DNA from 2 places in the Corynebacterium durum genome. Region 1 is predicted to be linked to the other one. Evidence: predicted binding sites of a transcription regulator. Region 1 holds the regulator's gene; the other holds the start of a gene.
What was found. The regulator LexA, encoded in region 1, represses DNA repair genes until DNA is damaged. The targets are predictions, from matches to a motif close to CGAACANNTGTTCG.
Positions count from the first base shown of each region.

Region 2: the regulator LexA is predicted to act here: its motif matches at 7,803-7,816, upstream of CDUR_RS08940 (SAV_6107 family HEPN domain-containing protein).

Region 1 is NZ_CP047200.1:1,620,728-1,630,662, forward strand. Features, by position in the region: gene hrpA (ATP-dependent RNA helicase HrpA) at 1-3,469, shown strand, start outside; gene nrdR (transcriptional regulator NrdR) at 3,475-3,963, opposite strand; gene CDUR_RS07550 (hypothetical protein) at 4,135-4,500, opposite strand; gene lexA (transcriptional repressor LexA) at 4,908-5,603, shown strand; gene sugR (transcriptional regulator SugR) at 5,905-6,684, shown strand; gene ptsP (phosphoenolpyruvate--protein phosphotransferase) at 6,771-8,462, opposite strand; gene CDUR_RS07570 (DeoR/GlpR family DNA-binding transcription regulator) at 8,692-9,471, shown strand; gene CDUR_RS07575 (1-phosphofructokinase family hexose kinase) at 9,468-9,935, shown strand, end outside.
Region 2 is NZ_CP047200.1:1,916,227-1,926,161, forward strand. Features, by position in the region: gene CDUR_RS08905 (UDP-N-acetylmuramoyl-tripeptide--D-alanyl-D-alanine ligase) at 1-589, opposite strand, end outside; gene CDUR_RS08910 (UDP-N-acetylmuramoyl-L-alanyl-D-glutamate--2,6-diaminopimelate ligase) at 586-2,058, opposite strand; gene CDUR_RS08915 (peptidoglycan D,D-transpeptidase FtsI family protein) at 2,113-3,933, opposite strand; gene ftsL (cell division protein FtsL) at 4,048-4,722, opposite strand; gene rsmH (16S rRNA (cytosine(1402)-N(4))-methyltransferase RsmH) at 4,727-5,698, opposite strand; gene mraZ (division/cell wall cluster transcriptional repressor MraZ) at 5,837-6,268, opposite strand; gene CDUR_RS08935 (DUF3040 domain-containing protein) at 6,752-7,153, opposite strand; gene CDUR_RS08940 (SAV_6107 family HEPN domain-containing protein) at 7,300-7,734, opposite strand; gene CDUR_RS08945 (GNAT family N-acetyltransferase) at 7,902-8,471, shown strand; gene metF (methylenetetrahydrofolate reductase [NAD(P)H]) at 8,468-9,448, opposite strand; gene CDUR_RS08955 (polyprenyl synthetase family protein) at 9,514-9,935, shown strand, end outside.

The DNA of each region.
Region 1 (9,935 bases):
CATTCGCTTCGATGATCGTGTTTCCCCTATGACTGCAATTAAGCTCATGACTGACGGCATTTTGCTGGCGGAAATGCAAAAAGATCGATTTTTGAATGCCTACGACACCATTATCATTGATGAAGCCCATGAACGTTCATTGAACATCGATTTCCTACTAGGATACCTCAAACAGTTACTTCCTCGACGCTCCGATCTCAAAGTTATCATCACGTCGGCAACCATTGACCCCGAGCGATTTGCCCGACACTTTAGCGATAGTGACGGAAAACCTGCTCCCATTATTGAAGTGTCTGGACGTACATATCCCGTAGAAATTCGTTACCGTCCACTTCAGCAGAGCCTTGGTGATTCCATCATTGATGTTGATCCGCTAGATGGTTTATGTGACGCCCTGATTGAGCTCATACACGAGGGACCAGGCGACATTCTGTGCTTCTTCGCCGGGGAACGTGAAATTCGTGATGCACTTGAAGTGATTAAAGCAAAAAAGTGGCGTGACATCGAGGTTGTTCCGCTGTATGGACGATTGTCCAACCAGGAACAACACCGTGTTTTTCGGTCGCATCGAGGTCGGAGGATTGTCCTGGCAACAAACATTGCAGAGACCTCCCTTACCGTCCCTGGCATCCGTTATGTGGTGGATACTGGCACAGCGCGCATTTCCCGTTACTCAACCCGCACAAAAGTTCAGCATCTTCCCGTAGAAAATATCTCTCAAGCCAGCGCACATCAACGTTCAGGGCGCTGCGGCCGCGTGGCGGACGGCATTGCGATTCGCCTGTACTCGGAAGAGGATTTTCTGACTCGAGCGGAATTTACTGATCCAGAAATTCTTCGCACGAACCTTGCCAGCGTGATTTTGCGCATGGCATCACTGCGCCTTGGGGATATAGCAGATTTCCCATTTGTAGAGGCGCCGGATCAGCGTTCTATTCGTGACGGTTTGCTGCTGCTTCACGAGTTGGGGGCGTTGAACGACGGCGAGCACAATGGGGCACCGAAACTGAGCGACGTCGGCAAGCAATTGGCGCGTATTCCTGTCGATCCACGCATGGCTCGAATGCTTATTGAGGCACAACAACTGGGGTGTCTACATAACGTGATAGTGATTGTCGCCGCGCTGACCATTCAAGATGTAAGGGAACGGCCACTTGATTTCCAAGCACAGGCCGATCAAGCGCACGCCCGCTTCAAGGATTCGAGCAGTGATTTTCTGAGTTATCTGAAACTGTGGGACTATATTTTACGCACTCGCCGTGAGCTGAGCGGTAATGCTTTTCGTCGTCGCATGAAGCAGGAATTTCTGCACTATATGCGCATTAGAGAGTGGCGTGATTTGGTGCAGCAACTGGAACAGGTGGCACAAGATCTTGGTTGGCTGACCCGTAATAGCGTCTCCGCAGATAACAATGGTGATGCGATACATCAGGCGCTGCTGACCGGGTTGTTGTCGCATATTGGCTCACGCAATGGCGAGTCTAAGGAATTTTCGGGTGCACGGGGAACGCATTTTATGGTCTTTCCGGGTTCGTCATTAGCAAAAAAGCCGCCTTATTTTATCATGGCCGCAGAACTAGTACATACATCACGGCTGTGGGCTCGGGACTGTGCTGAAATCGAGCCAGAATGGGTAGAAAAAGCAGCTTCATCCCTGTTACGTCATCAGTATTCGGAACCACATTGGTCATCAAAAAGAGCGGCAGCGATGGCTCATCAAAAATCTACCTTGTTTGGCGTCACCATTGTGGCCGATCGTATTGTCCCTTATCATCGAGTCGATCCAGGCATAGCGCGTGACTTATTTATACGGCACGCACTGGTTGAAGGTGAATGGAACACCCATCATGCCTTTTTCCACAAAAACATGGAAAAGTTGCAGTCTGCCTCCGAATTAGAGGATAAAGCCCGGCGGCGCGACATCGTGGTAGATGAGCAAACTCTCTTTGATTTTTACGACGCCCGTATACCTTCGTCCGTGACCACTGGTCGTCACTTTGATAGTTGGTGGAAAAAGAGACAGCGTACCGAACCAACACTCCTTGACTTTGATCCATCCAAGCTTGTCAGTGACACTCATAATGTGTCTGAGGTCGCTTTTCCCGATGTTTGGCGGCAGGGCAATGTGGAGTATGAACTTAGTTATCGATTTGAACCAGGAACCCCAGACGATGGTGTGACAGTTCGTATTCCCATGCCACTTCTGGCGGGTTTAACACCCCGCGGATTTGATTGGTTGGTTCCTGGTTTACGCAAAGAGCTGGTTACGGAACTCATTAGGACTCTTCCGAAGCCGCTGCGCCGCACAGTTGTACCGGCCTCCGATTTTGCCGCACGAGCGCTCCCACAACTGCACCCCTACCAGGGGGACAACGATTCAGAGACCACACTCACCAGCCAACTTGCCGACGCCCTGCGCACCCTCGGTGGCCATGGAATCAATGCTTCTGACTTCCAGTTGTCACAACTGCCCCCTCATCTTCGAATGTCATTTGCAGCTGTGGACAAACGTGGCGACATCATTGATCGTGACAAAGACCTCACCGCTTTACAGGAACGTCAAGCCGAGAAAGTCACCTCATCAGTTGGTCGCGTGGCTGGCTCCTCCGGGTCCTCGGTGGTCGAAGCATGGACAAACGACACTCTCGGGGCAATCGATGAGGAGGTTATCACTACGGTAGATGGGCAAAAAGTAGTGGCCTACCCGGCATTAGCGGTCACACCTCAGGGTGTGAGTATCCAGGTGCTTCCGACCAAAGCCGCTGCAGATGCTTCAATGATGACGGCCACGCTGACGCTACTCATGCGGGACATTACTGTGAGCGTGCAACGAATGCTAAATGGTCTCCCTTTGAAACAACGAGTGGCGGTAGAGCACTACCCCCATGGGGGTGCAGCTGGCCTCGTTGATGATGCCCGGGTGACAGCAATCCGAGATGCCATGTTGGAAGCTGGTGGACCAGCACGATCACCAGACGAGTTTGAACAGCTACGCGCTACCATCGCGCCAACAGTTCCAGCAACGGTGAGACAGATTATTGTCCAACTAGCACCAGCACTGGCGGACTATCACAATGTCGTTGAAGAACTAAAACGCTGGTCAGGCGATGCCATTGATGACATGACTGCCCAGCTGGAGTTTTTACTTCCGCCTCATGCCATTTCTGTCCATGGCATGTCACACCTCAAGCATCTTCCCCGCTACCTGCAGGCAATGCTCATTCGGTTAGAGGACATGGAGACCCACCCAGACCGTGATGCCGATAACCAGGACATTATCGCGGACGTGACAGACTATATACGCCAGCGTCTGGCACAACTACCGTCTTCCAGAGCAAAGTCCCGGGAGGTCAAAAACGTGTGGTGGATGGTGGAGGAACTCAGAGTGAGTTTGTTCGCGCAGCGCCTTGGCACCGCCCATGCAGTGTCCGAACGCAGGATACAGAAAGCGGTGGACAAGCTTCGCTAGCAGTATTATCTGCGTGAACGGTGTGATTCAGAGCTTCGTGCAGCCAATCTGGATTGTCGACGCATCATGCGAATTTCCGACTCGAAATCTTCCGCGCTTTCAAATGACTTGTACACAGACGCGAAACGTAAGTACGCCACCTCATCTAGCTCTCGCAACGGGTCCAGAATAGCTAAGCCAATATCGTTGGCGTGAACCTGTGAACCTCCATGCGATCGCACAGACTCCTCCACGGTTTGCGCAAGACGCTTAAGCGCATCTTCCGACACGTCCCTTCCTTGGCACGCCCGTTTCACACCAACTATTACCTTGTCACGGCTAAAGGGCTCCGTCAGACCATTCCGTTTCACGACGATAAGCAGAGCTTTTTCCACTGTGGTGAAGCGTCCACCACAGCTGGTACATTCACGGCGTCGACGGATAGTCGCACCTGATTCAATGGTGCGTGAATCAATAACCTTAGATTGATCTTTGTGGCAGAACGGACAATACATGGCAGAGTCCCATCATAGGTAACGGTAATGTGCTACCCCCGGTTGTGATACAGGCAATAGGGGCGCATATACCCTTATAGTAGCTGCTGACGCTACCCCCACGAGTCCGAGATCCTCAAGCAAGGTTTCACCTCAAGGTTGCCATCTCATCATTCACTTCATCCGATAAAACTACTGGTGACTACGCACTGTGATCTTTGCATCCGTGATAGCTGAGTCTGACACGGTGTCTTCTTTGCTACTCGCAAACCACACACCCGCCACAAAAATCAGCCCCGCAAGACCTCCCACAACGACGGTGCGAACAGTTGCCCACACTCGCGAACCGCCATTATTACCTTGCATTTCTGCGTCATACACGTCATATAATTCACGCTCTTCCATTCGAATGTGGACGGATCCCATTCGAACATGAGGCGTAGGTTGCTGCATGTAGCCATCACAAGAACCCATATCATAGCCACGCTCACCAAACATCTCCGGATGCGAGAAATCCAGAATATCACCAGCATAAAGGGCATCAAATGTAAGAGTCATGAAAAAGTCCTTTCCCAAACTTACCTGCACAACGCTTTGTCAGTGCACACAGAACCTTATCGAACGAACCCAACAAGGCGCGGCACTCATTGATTCATATGTTCGATATATAGCACCCACCCCAGACATTGTCTAGAGTGCGGGGGTAATTTCTCGAACACTCGTCCCACTTTTCCCTGCGCTTGTGTATTGTTGGGTGTATGAATCCAGGCTGAACATGGTTGTCTGCAGATCAGCTATAGCGCACTGTTCGAATCTTTTGCTCCCTGCGCTGGCCGTATGTGCAGCTTATGTGCGACTCACACCTACCAAGCTGAATGAGCGTTGCGCCATGTTCCTCACCATGGATTCGTGCGTTGTTACCGGAACGTTGTGATCGTAATGATCACAGTCAATAAGGGGATGTTGTGAACAAGCCAGTTAACAAGCCTGATCCGAAGAACCTGACGGCACGTCAGCGGAGAATACTGGAGGTCATTCGGGATGCTGTTGTGCTCCGCGGATACCCACCAAGCATCCGCGAGATCGGCGATGCCGCTGGCCTGCAATCGACCTCGTCGGTGGCCTACCAGTTGAAGGAATTAGAGAAAAAGGGTTTTCTGCGACGCGATCCGAAGAAACCTCGGGCCGTTGATGTTCGACACCTGCCAGATGCTGATGCCCCCAAAACTGGGCCGAAGCCCAGCAGGCCGGTTACCCAAGTTGAGGACCTTCCTGAGGATATACCCACACCTAGTTACATTCCTGTGGTTGGCTCCATTGCAGCAGGAAGCCCGATCCTTGCGGAAGAAAATGTTGAGGACTACTTCCCGCTACCTGCAGAGATTGTGGGCGACGGGGAGCTATACATGCTGCAAGTCGTGGGCGAGTCCATGCGCGATGCAGGCATCTTAGACGGTGACTGGGTGGTAGTACGCTCTCAACCTGTCGCTGAACAGGGCGAGTTTGTTGCTGCAATGATTGATGGTGAGGCTACAGTGAAGGAATTCCATAAGGATTCCACCGGAGTGTGGCTTCTGCCCCATAACGATGCGTTCTCCCCCATCCCCGGTGAGAACGCTCAGATTATGGGCAAAGTCGTGTCTCTGATGCGGAAACTCTAAAAAGGGGTAAGCCGCGCCCCCGCTTATCGTCGTGTGTACGACGAAAGATAAGCGGGGGTGCTTCCGGTTCAGTCCCCCTATTTTTGGTTTGTTGACTAAACGTGACGAGCACAACGCAAATGCCCGATATTCGCCAATTTTCGCAGGTCGAACACATCCGACGGTGCCTATTTTTTGATGCTAGTGTTGTTTTTCATTTTTTCGCTACCCCCGTTTTGTCTGCCTTGGGGGGAAGACATGACAAAATAGGTACGTGAATCGGGCATAAACAAGCCCTGCCGCTTCTGACTTAAGGAGTTTCATGTACGCCGAGGAGCGCCGTCGTCAAATCGCATCTCTTACTGCGATTGAGGGGCGAGTGAATGTCACTGAGCTTGCAGCACGGTTTGATGTTACTGCCGAGACGATTCGACGCGATCTTGCCGTTCTTGACAATGAAGGCACAGTGCACCGGGTCCATGGCGGTGCGGTGGCAAGCCAAAACTTCCAAACTGCGGAGCTTACTGTCGATGCGCGTGCAAAGTCAGCCTCATCAGCAAAGTCAGCTATCGCCCGGGCGGCGCTTGATTTTCTTCCGGCAGCTCAGGGGGGCATGTTCCTAGACGCGGGCACAACGCTGGCACCGTTGGCAGAACTTATCGCGGACCATCCAAATGCCCGGCAGTGGTCTATCGTCACCAACTGCCTACCCATCGCTATGAGCCTAGCCTCTGCGGGGCTTGACGAGGTACAGCTGCTGGGTGGCAGTGTTCGAGCGATTACCCAAGCCGTTGTGGGCGATACGGCACTACGCACTTTGGCGCTCATGCGTGCCGACGTCGCGTTCATCGGCACCAACGCCCTTACCTTGGACCACGGTCTTTCTACCGCAGATTCGCAGGAAGCTGCGGTAAAACGCGCCATGATTATTAATGCCCGTAAGGTCGTAGTGCTGTGCGATGCTACCAAAATGGGATGCGATTACCTTGTGAGCTTCGCCGGAATTGACGACATTGATGTTGTGATCACTGATTCCGGTGCCCCACAATCCATTGTTGATTCCCTCCGCGACCGTGAAATTCAGGTGGTCATTGCCCAGTAAGTATCGGGAAAACCACAATAAAAAGGTCGTATCCCCTACCTTTAAGGCGAGGGATACGACCTTTCTTTTCTAGCCACTAATAGCAACTATGGCTGGAGAATGTCACGTACTTTCTGTCGCGCTTCTGTCGCACCTTCTGCGTTGATGGCAGCTTCGGCGGCTTTCACGCAGGTGTCAAAGTCAATGGCGGAAAGCTGAGCACCGACGCCGGCGATGGCCGTAGATGCGCTAGACAGGGAATTCACGCCCAGGCCGACCAACACACAGGCCAGCAGCGGATCAGCGGCGGCTTCACCGCACACACCCACCGCCGTGTTAGTACGCTTGCCCTCTTCACACGTGTGCTGGATCAAGCGGAGAACGGCAGGCTGCCACGGATCGGTAAGGTATGCCAATTGAGGGGACATGCGGTCAGCCGCCATTGTGTACTGCGTGAGGTCATTGGTACCAATGGAGACAAAGTCGAGGTGGGGCATAATTTTGTCTGCCATCAGAGCAGCGGCCGGAACCTCAATCATGGCACCGGCGACAAGTCCACGCTCGGCGCACAGTCCTGCAAACCACTTAGCCTCACGGGCGGTGGCCACCATGGGGGCCATGACCCATGTCGGAGCGTTTTCGTCGCGTCCAAGTTCCTTGACGGCCTTAGCAATAGCATCAAGCTGGCGCGTGAGCAATGGCTCGTTGGCACGAGCAACACGCAGACCGCGAACACCAAGAGCCGGGTTCATTTCATCAGCCATGGTGGCAAAGGCAACGGGCTTGTCGGAGCCAGCGTCAAGGGACCGAACAACCACCTTGGAGTTGGGGAACCTTTCGAGGACTTTCTTGTATACCTCGGCTTGCTCATCGACGGAAGGTTCTTCTAGCGCCGAAAGGAAGCACATCTCCGTGCGGAACAAGCCAATTCCCTCGGCCTGTGTATCAGATGCAATGCGTGCTGCATTGCCATCTTGAACGTTGGCGAGAAGCTGAACGCGGTGACCATCTTTAGTTTCTGCAGGGCCGCGCCATTGTGCAATGCGCTCGGCGAGAAGCTTTGATTCGGCAACCGCAGCAACAGCGATCTCCGGGTCGGCGTTGAGAGTGATGGTGCCCAACGCGCCGTCAACAAGCACCTTGTCGCCCGCCTTGATGTCGTTGAGGTTAGATCCTACAGCGACGATACAAGGAACGTTGAGCTGCCTGGCGATGATAGCGGTATGGCTTGTAGGACCGCCGAGTTCGGTGACTAGGGCAACAAAGTGGTTTGTGTCCAGGGCGGCAGTATCTGCTGGGGAAAGATCGTCGGCGAAGAGAACCACTTCGCCGTTAACCTGCGGAAGGCCGGGTTCCTCTTCGCCGCGCAATTCAGCGATAACGCGATCGCGGATGTCACGGAGGTCGGTGACGCGCTCCGCCATCACGCCACCAGCGGCTTCGAACATGGAAATGAACTTAGTGGTCGCTGCTACGACGGCATATTCAGCCGGATGACCACTCTTGATGTTCTTGTTGACAGCTTTGCGCCAGCCACGGTCACGCACCATACCGGCTGTTGCGTTGAGCACTTCCTTCGCAGCGCCATCAGCCGCTTCCGAACGTGAACTGAGGCGTTCTGCAACTGTGTCGGCTGCGGTGGTGAATCGTTCGTATTCGGCTTCACGCTCACCAGCTTCCACAACCGGCCCAGAGGTCGGAAGTGCCGGGCGGGGACGGATCCATACAGCTTCTGCGTAACGGACACCAGGCACGACGCCGGTGCCGGTGATGACTGTGTCATCGCTCACTTTACTCATTTTTTGGTACCTGCCTCACGGTTTTTGGTTCAGCGTCGAAGATACCATGTTCCTCAAGGCAACAACACACAAACCAAAAATGAAAGTGTTGACAAACCCACACAAATGGGCGTAAACACAATTGTAGATGCAGCAACTCCACGTTATAGTTGCCCGTTTTTACCCATTGAGCTGCGGCATCTCACAAGAAACAACATGTTCATTCGAGACCCAGCTCATGGAGGTGAATATGCTCACAGTGCACGAGCGTCGTGCCGAAATTACAGCATTAGCTTCTAATCAAGGTCACGCAAGTGTCGCTGAACTGGCTGAACGTTTCTCGGTGACACCTGAGACAATTCGCCGGGATCTGAAGTATCTGGAATCCTCCGGCTTGGTGCACCGTGTTCATGGTGGTGCTGTGACAAATCACACCCTAAGGTCAGACGAGCAACCTTTTTGGGTGTCCGAAAAGTCACATTCTGCGGAAAAGAAGGCTATCGCGCAAGCGGCAATGCCTTTTATTCCAACACAATCAGGCAGCATCGTGATTGATTCCGGCACTTCCACCGCAGCTGTCGCACTGCTCATGGCGGACAGTTACCGAGGTCAGCGGTGGACTATCGTCACGAACTCACTGCCTGTTGGTATTTTGCTTTCCACCGCAGGAATCCCAGGAGTCAACCTTTTGGGCGGAACAATGCGGGCATACACCCAAGCAGTGGTAGGCGAACAGGCGGTTGCCACGTTAAAGAGTCTTCGCGCAGATGTCGCCATCATGGGCACCAATGCCCTCAGCGTTCACCATGGTTTGTCTACCCCCGATCCTTCCGAGGCTGCGATCAAACGAGAAATGATTTCCAGCGCAAACAAGGTGGTAGTGCTGTGTGATTCCTCCAAATTTGAACAGGATTACCTTGTCACATTCGCCGATTTGAGCGACATTGATGTGGTGATTACCGACGCGCACGCAAGTGAGCACTTCTTATCCGCCCTCCGTAACAACGATATTCAGGTCGTGATCTCTTGATTCTCACGCTGACCCCTAATCCAAGTACCGATCTCACTCTTGCTCTTGGGGAACAGCTGCAACGCGACAGTGTGCAGCGCCTCCAATCCGTGACCAGTGTTGCTGGCGGTAAAGGAATCAACGTCTCCAACGCCTGCGCGTTGGCTGGCGTTGACACCTTGGCGCTTTTCCCCGCCGCAGCTAGCGACCCTTTCCTTGAGCTACTCAAGGCAATTAACATTCGCCACCAGGCAATTCAGAACGATGGTGCCGTTCGCACTAACACCACCATCACCGAACCCGATGGCACGACTACCAAACTCAACGGACCGGGTTCGTTGCTTTCCGACGCCGCGCGCGCAGAGGTCGAACGCACACTCATCACCGCCGCCAAAGAAGCAACGTGGGTTGTCATGTCTGGTTCCCTCCCTCCAGGTGCCCCAACTGACTGGTATTCCGCACTCACCGCACAGCTGCGGAACGCT
Region 2 (9,935 bases), 300 kb from region 1:
CCACCCCGATGGTGGGTGGGGCGATCTGCGCCAGGTGGGCCACATGCCCAAGGCCGCGTGCAGAAAGCTCCGCCACCAAGTAGTCGGTTGTCTTGTCGCAACGCAGCGCGGTGTAGGGGTGCCCCAGTTCATTATTGAAGGATCCCGGGGGCGCCACCGTACTCCCTAGGCGTTGCACCACGCTGGCGATGAGATCCTTCGTGGAGGTTTTACCAGCGGACCCCGTCACACCAATGACCGTGACATCCGCGTGGTCGATGTTGTAGCGAGCCAACTTTGAGAGCGCTTCCAGTACCGATGCGTTATCGCCACTAGGGTCGTGAGCGTAGGCATCGGCGTTGGACTGTGGATTATCGATGTGCGGCACCACCACCGACGGCGCATCCACGGGGCGCGCCGCCAGCACCGGCCCGTCAACACTAGTGGCAAAGTCATGCCCATCCACCCGCGCCCCGCGCAACGCCACGAACAAGGTGTGCGGCGTGACCTTGCGGGAATCAAACTCCACCGAGTCCACACGAATGTGCGGATCACCATTCAGTTGACCGCCAACAATCTCCGCGACCTCCGCCAGAGTGAGCGTGATCATGAGTGCTCCCCTTTCAGCGCGGTGAGAAGTTCCTCCCGGTCATCAAAATGGTGTGTCACACCATTGACCAGCTGCCCTGTTTCATGCCCCTTACCGGCAATAACAATAGCATCACCCGGCCCAGCCCACGACACAGCAGCGCGAATCGCTTCGGCGCGATCACCAATCACACGCACCTCGGCAGGAAGGTCTACTGTGCCTGCGACGATTGCATTTCGGATCAGTTCAGGGTCCTCGGAACGGGGGTTGTCGTCGGTAATAATTACCAGGTCCGCGCGCTCGGCGGCAGCGGTACCCATGAGCGGGCGCTTCTCGGCATCGCGGTCTCCGCCCGCGCCCAACACCACGCCGATACGGCCGGTGGCCTGCTGTCGCAGGGTGTCCAGCACCGCAGCCACCGCAGCAGGCTTGTGCGCATAGTCCACGACCGCCAGGAAATCCTGCCCGGCATCGATTTTTTCCATACGACCCGGTACCTGAATGGTGGACATGCCTTGAGCGACAACCTGCGGATCGCTCCCAGCTGCAGACGCCGCAGCCAGCGCCAGCGCCGCATTCGCCACGTTGAACGCACCCGGAACAGGCAGGTGAACGGGAATGGGAGCGCCGTCGATAAGCACCTCAAAGCGCTGGCTGCCGTCCGGTTCCACCACAATATTGTGTGTAGTCACCGCAGCCGGCTCCGAACCGGTGGACACCGTCAGCGTATCGACGCCCGCCACCTCAGCCATCCTGCGGCCCCACGCATCGTCCACACACACCACGGAATGCTCCGGTCCCGGACGGAAAAACGCGGCCTTAGCCTCGAAATACTCCTCCATAGAGTGGTGAAAATCCAGGTGATCCTGGGACAAATTAGTAAAAGCCCCCACTGTGAAATGTGTGCCCGCCACTCGGCCCAGCGCAATTGCGTGGCTGGAGACCTCCATCACCACATGCGTGACCCCCTCGTCCCGCATCTGGGCAAACAGTTCCTGAAGCTTCGGGGCCTCCGGCGTAGTCAGTTTCGTGGGAACAGCCACACCATCAATGCGAGTACCCGTAGTACCGATCAGCCCCACCTTATGCCCTTCGGCCATCAGACCAGCCTCCAGAAGGTAACTGGTGGTCGTCTTACCGGAGGTTCCCGTAATACCGATCATGGTCAACTGCTGCGACGGATCCCCAAACACCCGGGCAGATACTTTCCCCAACACCGAACGCACATGCGGAACTACCAGGATTGGGCGAGTCTCCCCCGCCTTCTGCAGGATCTCCACACCTGCCTCGTCCGTGAGAATCGCGGCGGCCTCCGTATCTGCGGCAAAGGTCGCACCATGAACGCGCGTCCCTGGTACCGCCGCGAACAACGCCCCCGGGGCGAGTTCCTGGGCCACCAACCCAATAGCCTCCACTGTAACGTCCTGACCTTGGTAAATAGTCCCTCCTGACAGAGAGGCTAACTCTCCCAACGACGGCGCACTCACCACAAGGTCTCCTTCTTAAAAGTTCTGATTGAAAACATTCTATAACCGCCACCACACTCAGTTAGCCTGCAGTACCAGCTGCCCAGGCAACTCGGGTGAAAGCGGCACGTTATCGCGATTAAGCAACCATGCAGCAATATCGTGGAACAACGGGGCGGCCGACTGTCCACCCTCACCATGCACGCCACGCTCCGGAGCGTCCAACATCAGGCCCACCACAAAACGCGGATTATCCACCGGGGCAAGCCCCGCAAACGTGATCCAATATTTGGAATTGGAATAGCAGTTACACGCCGGGTCCACCTGCTGGGCGGTACCCGTCTTACCGGCAACCTGGTAACCATCCACCGCAGCGGCAGCACCCGTACCCTGCTGAACCCCGGCAGAATCGCTCTGCACCACAGACTGGAACATGCCGGCCACTGTTTGCGCGGTCTGAGGACTGACCACCCGGGTCCGTTTCGCCTCCGGCACTTCCTGCTCCACACCATTCGCATCAGTAATCTTTTTGACGATGCGCGGCTCAATGCGCTCACCATCATTCGCAATAGCCTGGTAAATCCCCGCCATTTGCAACAATGTCACAGACATACCCTGCCCAATAGGCAGGTTAGCAAAGGTGCCACCGGACCACTGGGATCGGGCGGGCAGCAGACCTTCCGATTCGCTGGGCAACTCAATACCGGTCGCCTGACCCACACCGAACTTCTCCAGCATATCGGCGAAACGATCTTCACCCACGCGCTGCGCCAGCATCAGCGTCCCCACGTTGGAGGACTTACCAAACACACCCGTTGTGGTGTATCCGACGGTGCCGTGCTCCCACGCATCCTTGACCGTCACCCCGGACATGTTGATGCTGCCCGGAACCTGCAGTACTTCATCCGGCTTGGTCACGCCGTCTTCAATAGCCGCCGCAGCGGTAATCACCTTGGCTACCGAGCCGGGCTCAAACGGCGAGGTCACGGACGGGTTATCAAAGTTTTTTCCCTTATCCAGCTGGCTTGTGATGTCACCGTTGGGATCGATGGTGCCGGTGTTGGCCATCGCCAACACCTCGCCCGTCTTCGCATCCAGCACCACCGCCGACGCCCCCTTAGCCTTCGACTGTGTCTTCGCCTGCTCCAGTTGCTGCTGGACGTAGGTCTGCAGATCCAGATCCAGGGTCAACTCCACATTCGCGCCGTTGATCACGGCAACCTCGTCACGCTGGGTTCCAGGAATGGCCTGGCCACGGGCGGACACATCTAATGTTCGCTTGCCATCCACCCCGGCGAGCATCGCGTCCGAGGATGCTTCAAGGCCGAACTGCCCCTCCCCATCCATGCTGATCTTGCCAATCACATTCTCCCCGATGGCACCGTTGGGATACTGACGAATATCCTGATGGTCCGCAGCCACCCCCTCAAACTTCTTGGTAACATCTGCGGCCACGTCGGGGTCGACATTGCGCACCAACACCTCATAGTTTGTGTCGGCGCGCAGTTTCTCCATAATCTCCTTGGAGTTCACTTTGCTGGGTTGATTTCCTGAGTTTTTCACCATTTTCGGAATTTCCTCAGAAATTTCCTTCAGCACCTCATCCACCGTGCCGTACTCGTCTGGCTTCATCTCGTGGCGGGCCTGAATCTCGTCCCGCAATACCTTCGGGGACACAGTCAACGACCTCGCCTGCATCGTGAACGCTAACTGATTACCAGACTTATCGGTGATCTCACCACGACGAGCCGGATCCGTAAACACACGCGTCCTCTGCTGTTGGGCAGCGACCGACAAATCAGGCCCCCAGACCAGCTGCACCCACGCCAACCGGGCGATCAACACCACCAACACAAGCAAGGCGATATTGCTGGCGATCTTCAAACGATGCGCCACCACCTGGGCTTGGGTACGTCTTTTTGGTTGTGGCTGTGTGCGATACGACGAAGCGCGGGACAAAGTATCTTGTCCCGCTCTTCTACGATCACGCTGGGGGCGTGAACTCACTGTGTGTCACCTACCTGCCTGTGGGTTCCGAACCGTCGGCGCGTACGGAGTCACCGCCGGAAGCTGGGCCGGAACCTGCACGTCGTTATTAGGAATAGCTTCCAAGTTGCCCGACACTTCACGCGTCTCTGACGGGTTGCTGGATGCCGGGTTCGACGACCGTGTTGAACGACCATTCACATCAACAATAGGCCGTGTTGCCCCCGGGTCCGCTACTCGCTGTTCTTCTATCGCGCCATTCGGCTGCACAACAAGCACACCAGGCTGCTCAGCCACCACAAAACCATTCTCGGAAGCCTGGCGAGCAACCTCGGCTGCCGACTTCGCATCCTCCACATCACGACGCAGCGTCTCTAGCTGGTTCGCCAATTGCGTGTCCTGCGACCGCAACTGCTGCAAACGGAATGTCTGCTCGGTGGACGTGCCTGATAGCACCATCATTCCCACCACGCCGCACACCAACAGCGCAACAATCAGCGACGCAAAACGAATGACACCCGGACGTGCCTTTGGCGCTACAACACGACGACCGCGTACAGACACAACCTGCTTTGACCCAGGTGTGTGCTGGAACCGACGCCGCTGCGGAATGCTTCTCGACGGCGTGAGCGTCGTCGTCCTCTTCCGCACCGGACGGTCGAGCAATGCAGTATTGCCACGGGTACCACTCGTTATTGTCATTGCATTACCTTCCTATTCGTTCCATTGCCCGAACCCGTACCGGGGCTGCCCGGGGGTTATCTTCCACTTCCTGCGCAGTTGCCTTCTCAGCACCGCGCGTTACCAGCCGGAACTTAGGGGCCGTGCCCGGCAGCTCCATCGGCAACCCGGGCGGAGATTGCGACTTTGTCATCTCCGCCAACTGTCGCTTCACAATCTTGTCCTCCAGCGACTGATAGCTCATGAACACCACTCGCCCACCAACAGTGAGTTCGTCAGCAATCATGGGAATCACCCGCTCTAGGGAATCCAGTTCGGCGTTCACCTCAACCCGCAGCGCCTGAAACGTGCGTTTAGCAGGATGACCACCGTGGCGTCGAGTAGCGGCCGGAATGGTCGCATACAGCAACTCCACAAGGCGAGCAGACGTTGTGAACGGTTCTTTCTCCCGCTCGCGCAGCACAGCTGACGCAATCTTGCCCGCGAAACGCTCATCTCCGTAGGTTTTCAGTACCCGCGCAAGGTCACCGTGCGAGTAGGTGTTCAACACCTCCGCAGCAGTGATTCCCTGTGAAGGATCCATACGCATATCCAGCGGAGCATCAGTTTTATACGCAAAACCTCGTTCCGTCTGATCCAATTGCATCGACGACACACCCAAATCAAACAACGCTCCTGATACCCCGTAGGTCCGAGCCCGCTCAAACGGCTCCCCCTCACCAGTTTCAATTGCCGTGCCTAGGCCATCAAAACGAGTGTGGTAAAAACCAAAACGCTCGCCGTAAGTGGCGAGTCGTTCCTGAGCTCCTTCAGCGGCTAATCGGTCCCTATCCAGGCCAATTACGCACGCCTTTGGAAAAGATCTCAAGAAAAACTCAGCATGCCCTCCGGCACCTAATGTGCCGTCAACAATGACTGCCTTGTCGCCCATTTCGCGAACAGGGTCTGCAATCAACTCAGTAACACGATCACGCAAAACTGGAACATGCCCGTGCATCTAGGTTGATCACCTCCTCATTCACAAAACAAACTGCCGGGGTGTGCGTAGGGCCCTGCCCGGGGTCATTGATCTGATGTTGGGGAAGTACACCAGAGCAACTCCGCCAAGCAGAGTCCGTACACACACTCCAACCTGCTACAGCAGACCACCCAAAACGTCGTCTTCAGCAGCAGAGAAGGCGGCTTCAGTTTCAGCCTGGTACGTTGCCCAAGCTTCGGCGTCCCAGATTTCCAGAAAATCCACTGAACCGATTACTACACATTCTTTGGTAAGACCCGCGTACTGGCGATGCGCCGCCGACAACGTAATTCGCCCATGTCCGTCTGGACGCTGCTCATCAGCACTGGCCGCCAAGTTACGAATAAACGCTCGCGCCTCGGGGTTCGTGCGAGAAACAGCGGCTGCTTTACGTGCCCGTGCCGCAAACTCCTCACGCGGATAAACCGCAAGACTGTGATCCTGCCCCTTGGTGATCATCAACCCGCCAGCCAGTTCCTCGCGGAATTTCGCCGGGAGAGTCAACCGCCCTTTGTCATCAAGCTTTGGAGTGTAGGTACCAAGAAACATGCTCGGCCCTACCTTTCCTCACTAACTCACTAGGGGCGCTCACCTTGAGGCTTGAAGCCACATAGTTGCGGGCCGATTGAAGCTCAACCGCCCCACCACTGCACCCCACCCTACCCCACTTTGCCCCACCAGCAACACTCAGCACACCATTTAGCAGATTTGACACACCTTTTGACGCTGGTCATACACTATTTTCCCGAGTGGGAGAAATTTTGAAAACAGCCAAAAATTTACCCCCAGCCGCCACTCTAAGTAACAATTTCCCCATCAATATGATTTGCCCTCAAATCCCCCAAAGCACAACATCTACACCCGCGAGCTGGGGATTTGCTGACCAAAATTGGCTGAGCGCCGCCTTAGGTGGGGCAAAGTGGGAGATGTGGGTGGGGAGAAGTGGGAACACAATGAATGCTCAGAAACAGCACAACCCCGACACGAAAAAAGCGGCCCCCGTGGGGGCCGCAGACGGTAGTATGGAATGTTCTAATGTTCGTCGAAGCGACGGCGGAAATTATCCTCCATCCGACTAGCAACACTGCTATTGCTGTCAGCAGGAGTCTGCCTTAGAAAGCGCTGTCGCCTCTCTATGGATTGACGACGTGCCCCACCCTGCAACATCCACATCGCCGCACCAAACATCAACAGGAATCCGACCACACTAATAGTGACAAACCATAAGTTTTGTTGACTTAAGGCAACTCCACCGACCAACAACACCAACCCAAGCATAAAAAGGGCAATGCCGCGGATAGTCAGTCCACCAGTCCGCGATTCTCCAGCAAACGCGCCAGCGTTTTTGACAGCGGCACTAAATTTTGGATCATCAGCCAAAAGGGACTGCTCAATCTCGCGAAGCATCCGCTGTTCCTGCTCTGAAAGAGCCACTGTTCCTCCCATTAATGCTCAGGCAATAGCTTTCTTATGGTGGCAACGTCTAGCGTAGCGCCAAAGTTCCCACCTAATCTACCTAGTGATTACGCCTCGCGCCGAGATCAACCATTTGCTGCCCCCGCTCCATTGCTTTCATACAACTATGCAACCTCAGAAACCCAGCCAGCCTCCGCATCTACTGAATCAAGAAAACCCCGCACACGCTGGACAAACTCACGCACTATAACCGGATCAACCTCGACTTCCATACCGCTAGACACCCGCGAGCGAAGCTTAGAAAAAGCCTTAAAATCAGCCGCCTGTTCCACCCCCGTTTCATCAACCAAAGCTAATTGATCCCACGCCCCGTGCGGTTTGCGCTTACGCTGAGCCACTGCACTGACCGCAATACGCGCACCCGCCGTCCGCAGCGCAGCCTGATATGCAAGTTCCAGCGCGGAGGCTTCGTCGCCCGCACGAAGCGCAACCTGGGACTGCGTGAGCAACACGTGCGCCTTCCCCAAAAACTCCGCACGCTTAGCTTCCCCGCGTCCGCCAAACCGTGTTGTTGCGGAAATAACCGTGGCCATCATCATCTCCTTTCTCCATCTTCCGATCGTGGCCTCACTATAAAATCCCCACCAGACACCACCTCTTCAATTTTCGATCATATGTTCGATAATTATGGCTATGCGCTGCGCTGAGCACCCCTTCCCCTCTCTCTTCTTCAGCGGCAAGACACAATTCATGATGAGATGGAGTAGTGCCTGTAACTATTCACACGCTGTCCCCCACCGAGTTCCTTGATCACTGCCCTCAACTCGTTGATGTGTACATCACTGCCATGGACTACCACCCCAAAGTAAGGGCTGTACGGAACACCGCGTGGCGCAACGCAGTGATGTTCCCGGAGTTTCGCGCGGTCTACGCACTGGATGGATCCAGGATCGTTGGGGTGGCGTATGGGCACTTAGGCCGGGCACAACAGTGGTGGCACAGCCAGATTCGACAGGCAGTCCGCAACAGCGATCCCCGCTCAGTGGCGCTCAACGATTATTTTGAGGTCGCCGAAGTCCACGTTCTCCCCGATTATCAGGGACGCGGTGTCGGCCGAGCCCTACTCACAGAGTTGCTGGCAGGCGTGAATTCCCCCTACGCCATCCTCTCTACCCCAGAAGTCGCCGGGGAAAATAACCGCGCGTTCGGCCTGTACCGTTCCTTTGGGTTTATGGATATTCTGCGCAATTTTCTCTTCCGCGGGGATGAACGCCCCTTCGCGGTTCTCTACCTCCGGCTGGAAAAATCCACAACAGAAAAGTCCCCAGAGTATTAACGAATTGCATCCTGCCCAGCATCGGTTCCCCATGCTGGTGCCATACCCAAATTATGAAGGACTTCTTGGGTAGCGCGAGCAAAGTTAAGGGTCATAAAATGCAGGTCCGGAGCCCCTTCCTCGATGAGGCGTTCGGCCATGGCTGTGGTGACCTCGATACCCACTTTGCGGATCTCATCGCGGTTTTTCTCTTCGTCCCCAGCCGCAGCTCGTTCCAGGCGTTCCTCCAATGCCGACGGCAGCGCCGCGCCAGAAAGTTCGACTTGGCGGCGCACAGACCTCAGACTCGTGATCGGCATCAGACCGGGGATCACAGGTTTGGTGCCGTGTTCGGGATCCGCCGCAGCGAGCCGGTCCCGCAACCGCAGGTAATGGTCCACATCAAAGAACATTTGCGTGATGGAGTACTGCGCCCCGGCGCGCAATTTCGCCAGGGTATAGTACGTGTCGTCTTCAAGGGTGCGGGCGCGGTGGTGCCCTTCGGGAAAAGATGCAATGCCAATGTCAAAGTGCTGGCATTCAGGCATGGCATGCACAAGGTCGATGAGTTCGTTGGCGTAGGAGTACCCGCCATTGGTGGTGCACCACTCGCCGAGGGGGTCCCCTGGCGGGTCGCCCCGCAAAGCGAGAAGGTTGGTCAACCCGAGTTCGGAGTATTCCCGCAGGATGGCGCGAAGTTCGTCTTCAGTATGGTCCACAAGGGTAAGGTGGACGAGCGTGGTAAGGGGCTGTTTGGCCAGTCGCCGGGCGACACGGCTGGTGCGTTCGCGAGTGGATCCTCCGGCGCCGTAGGTGACGGAGACGAAACAGGCACCGAGGTCATGGAATGTTGTAGCGGCGGCCCAGAGGCGTGCTTCCGCGGCGTCGTCACGCGGTGGCATGAATTCGACGGAGAAAGGCACCTGACCGGGACTGCGCAGGGAAATGGCGCGGGAGATAGGGACTTGAAGGTTTGCGGGAATGTTATGGGGGTGCATGCCTGGGTATCTTATTCTTTGAGTAGGCGTAGTGAGTAGAAGGGGTTGTTGGGTTGAGTGCACGCATGGTGACGTTGGATGAGGTCCCAGAAGCGGTTCAGGCCGTATTAGTGGAGTTTTTTGCCCGACAGCGCAACCACCTGGCCGGTATACAACCGGAAGCTGTGGACGTGTTGGAACAGTTTGTGTTGGGTGGTGGGAAGCGGCTGCGACCGTTGTTTGCCTGGGCAGGTTATACGGGCGTGGGTGGTTCGGAGGATCCGCAGGCGGTGTTGCGTGCGGTGAGTTCCTTGGAGTTGATCCAGGCGTGTGCCCTTCTTCACGACGACATTATTGACTCCTCGGATACGCGGCGCGGACGTCCGACGGCACATCGCACGGTGGAGACACGCCACAGGGAACGTGGCTGGTCCGGGGATTCGGCGCATTTTGGCAGGTCTGTTGCTATTTTGTTGGGTGATTTTGCCCTGGCATGGGCGGACGATCT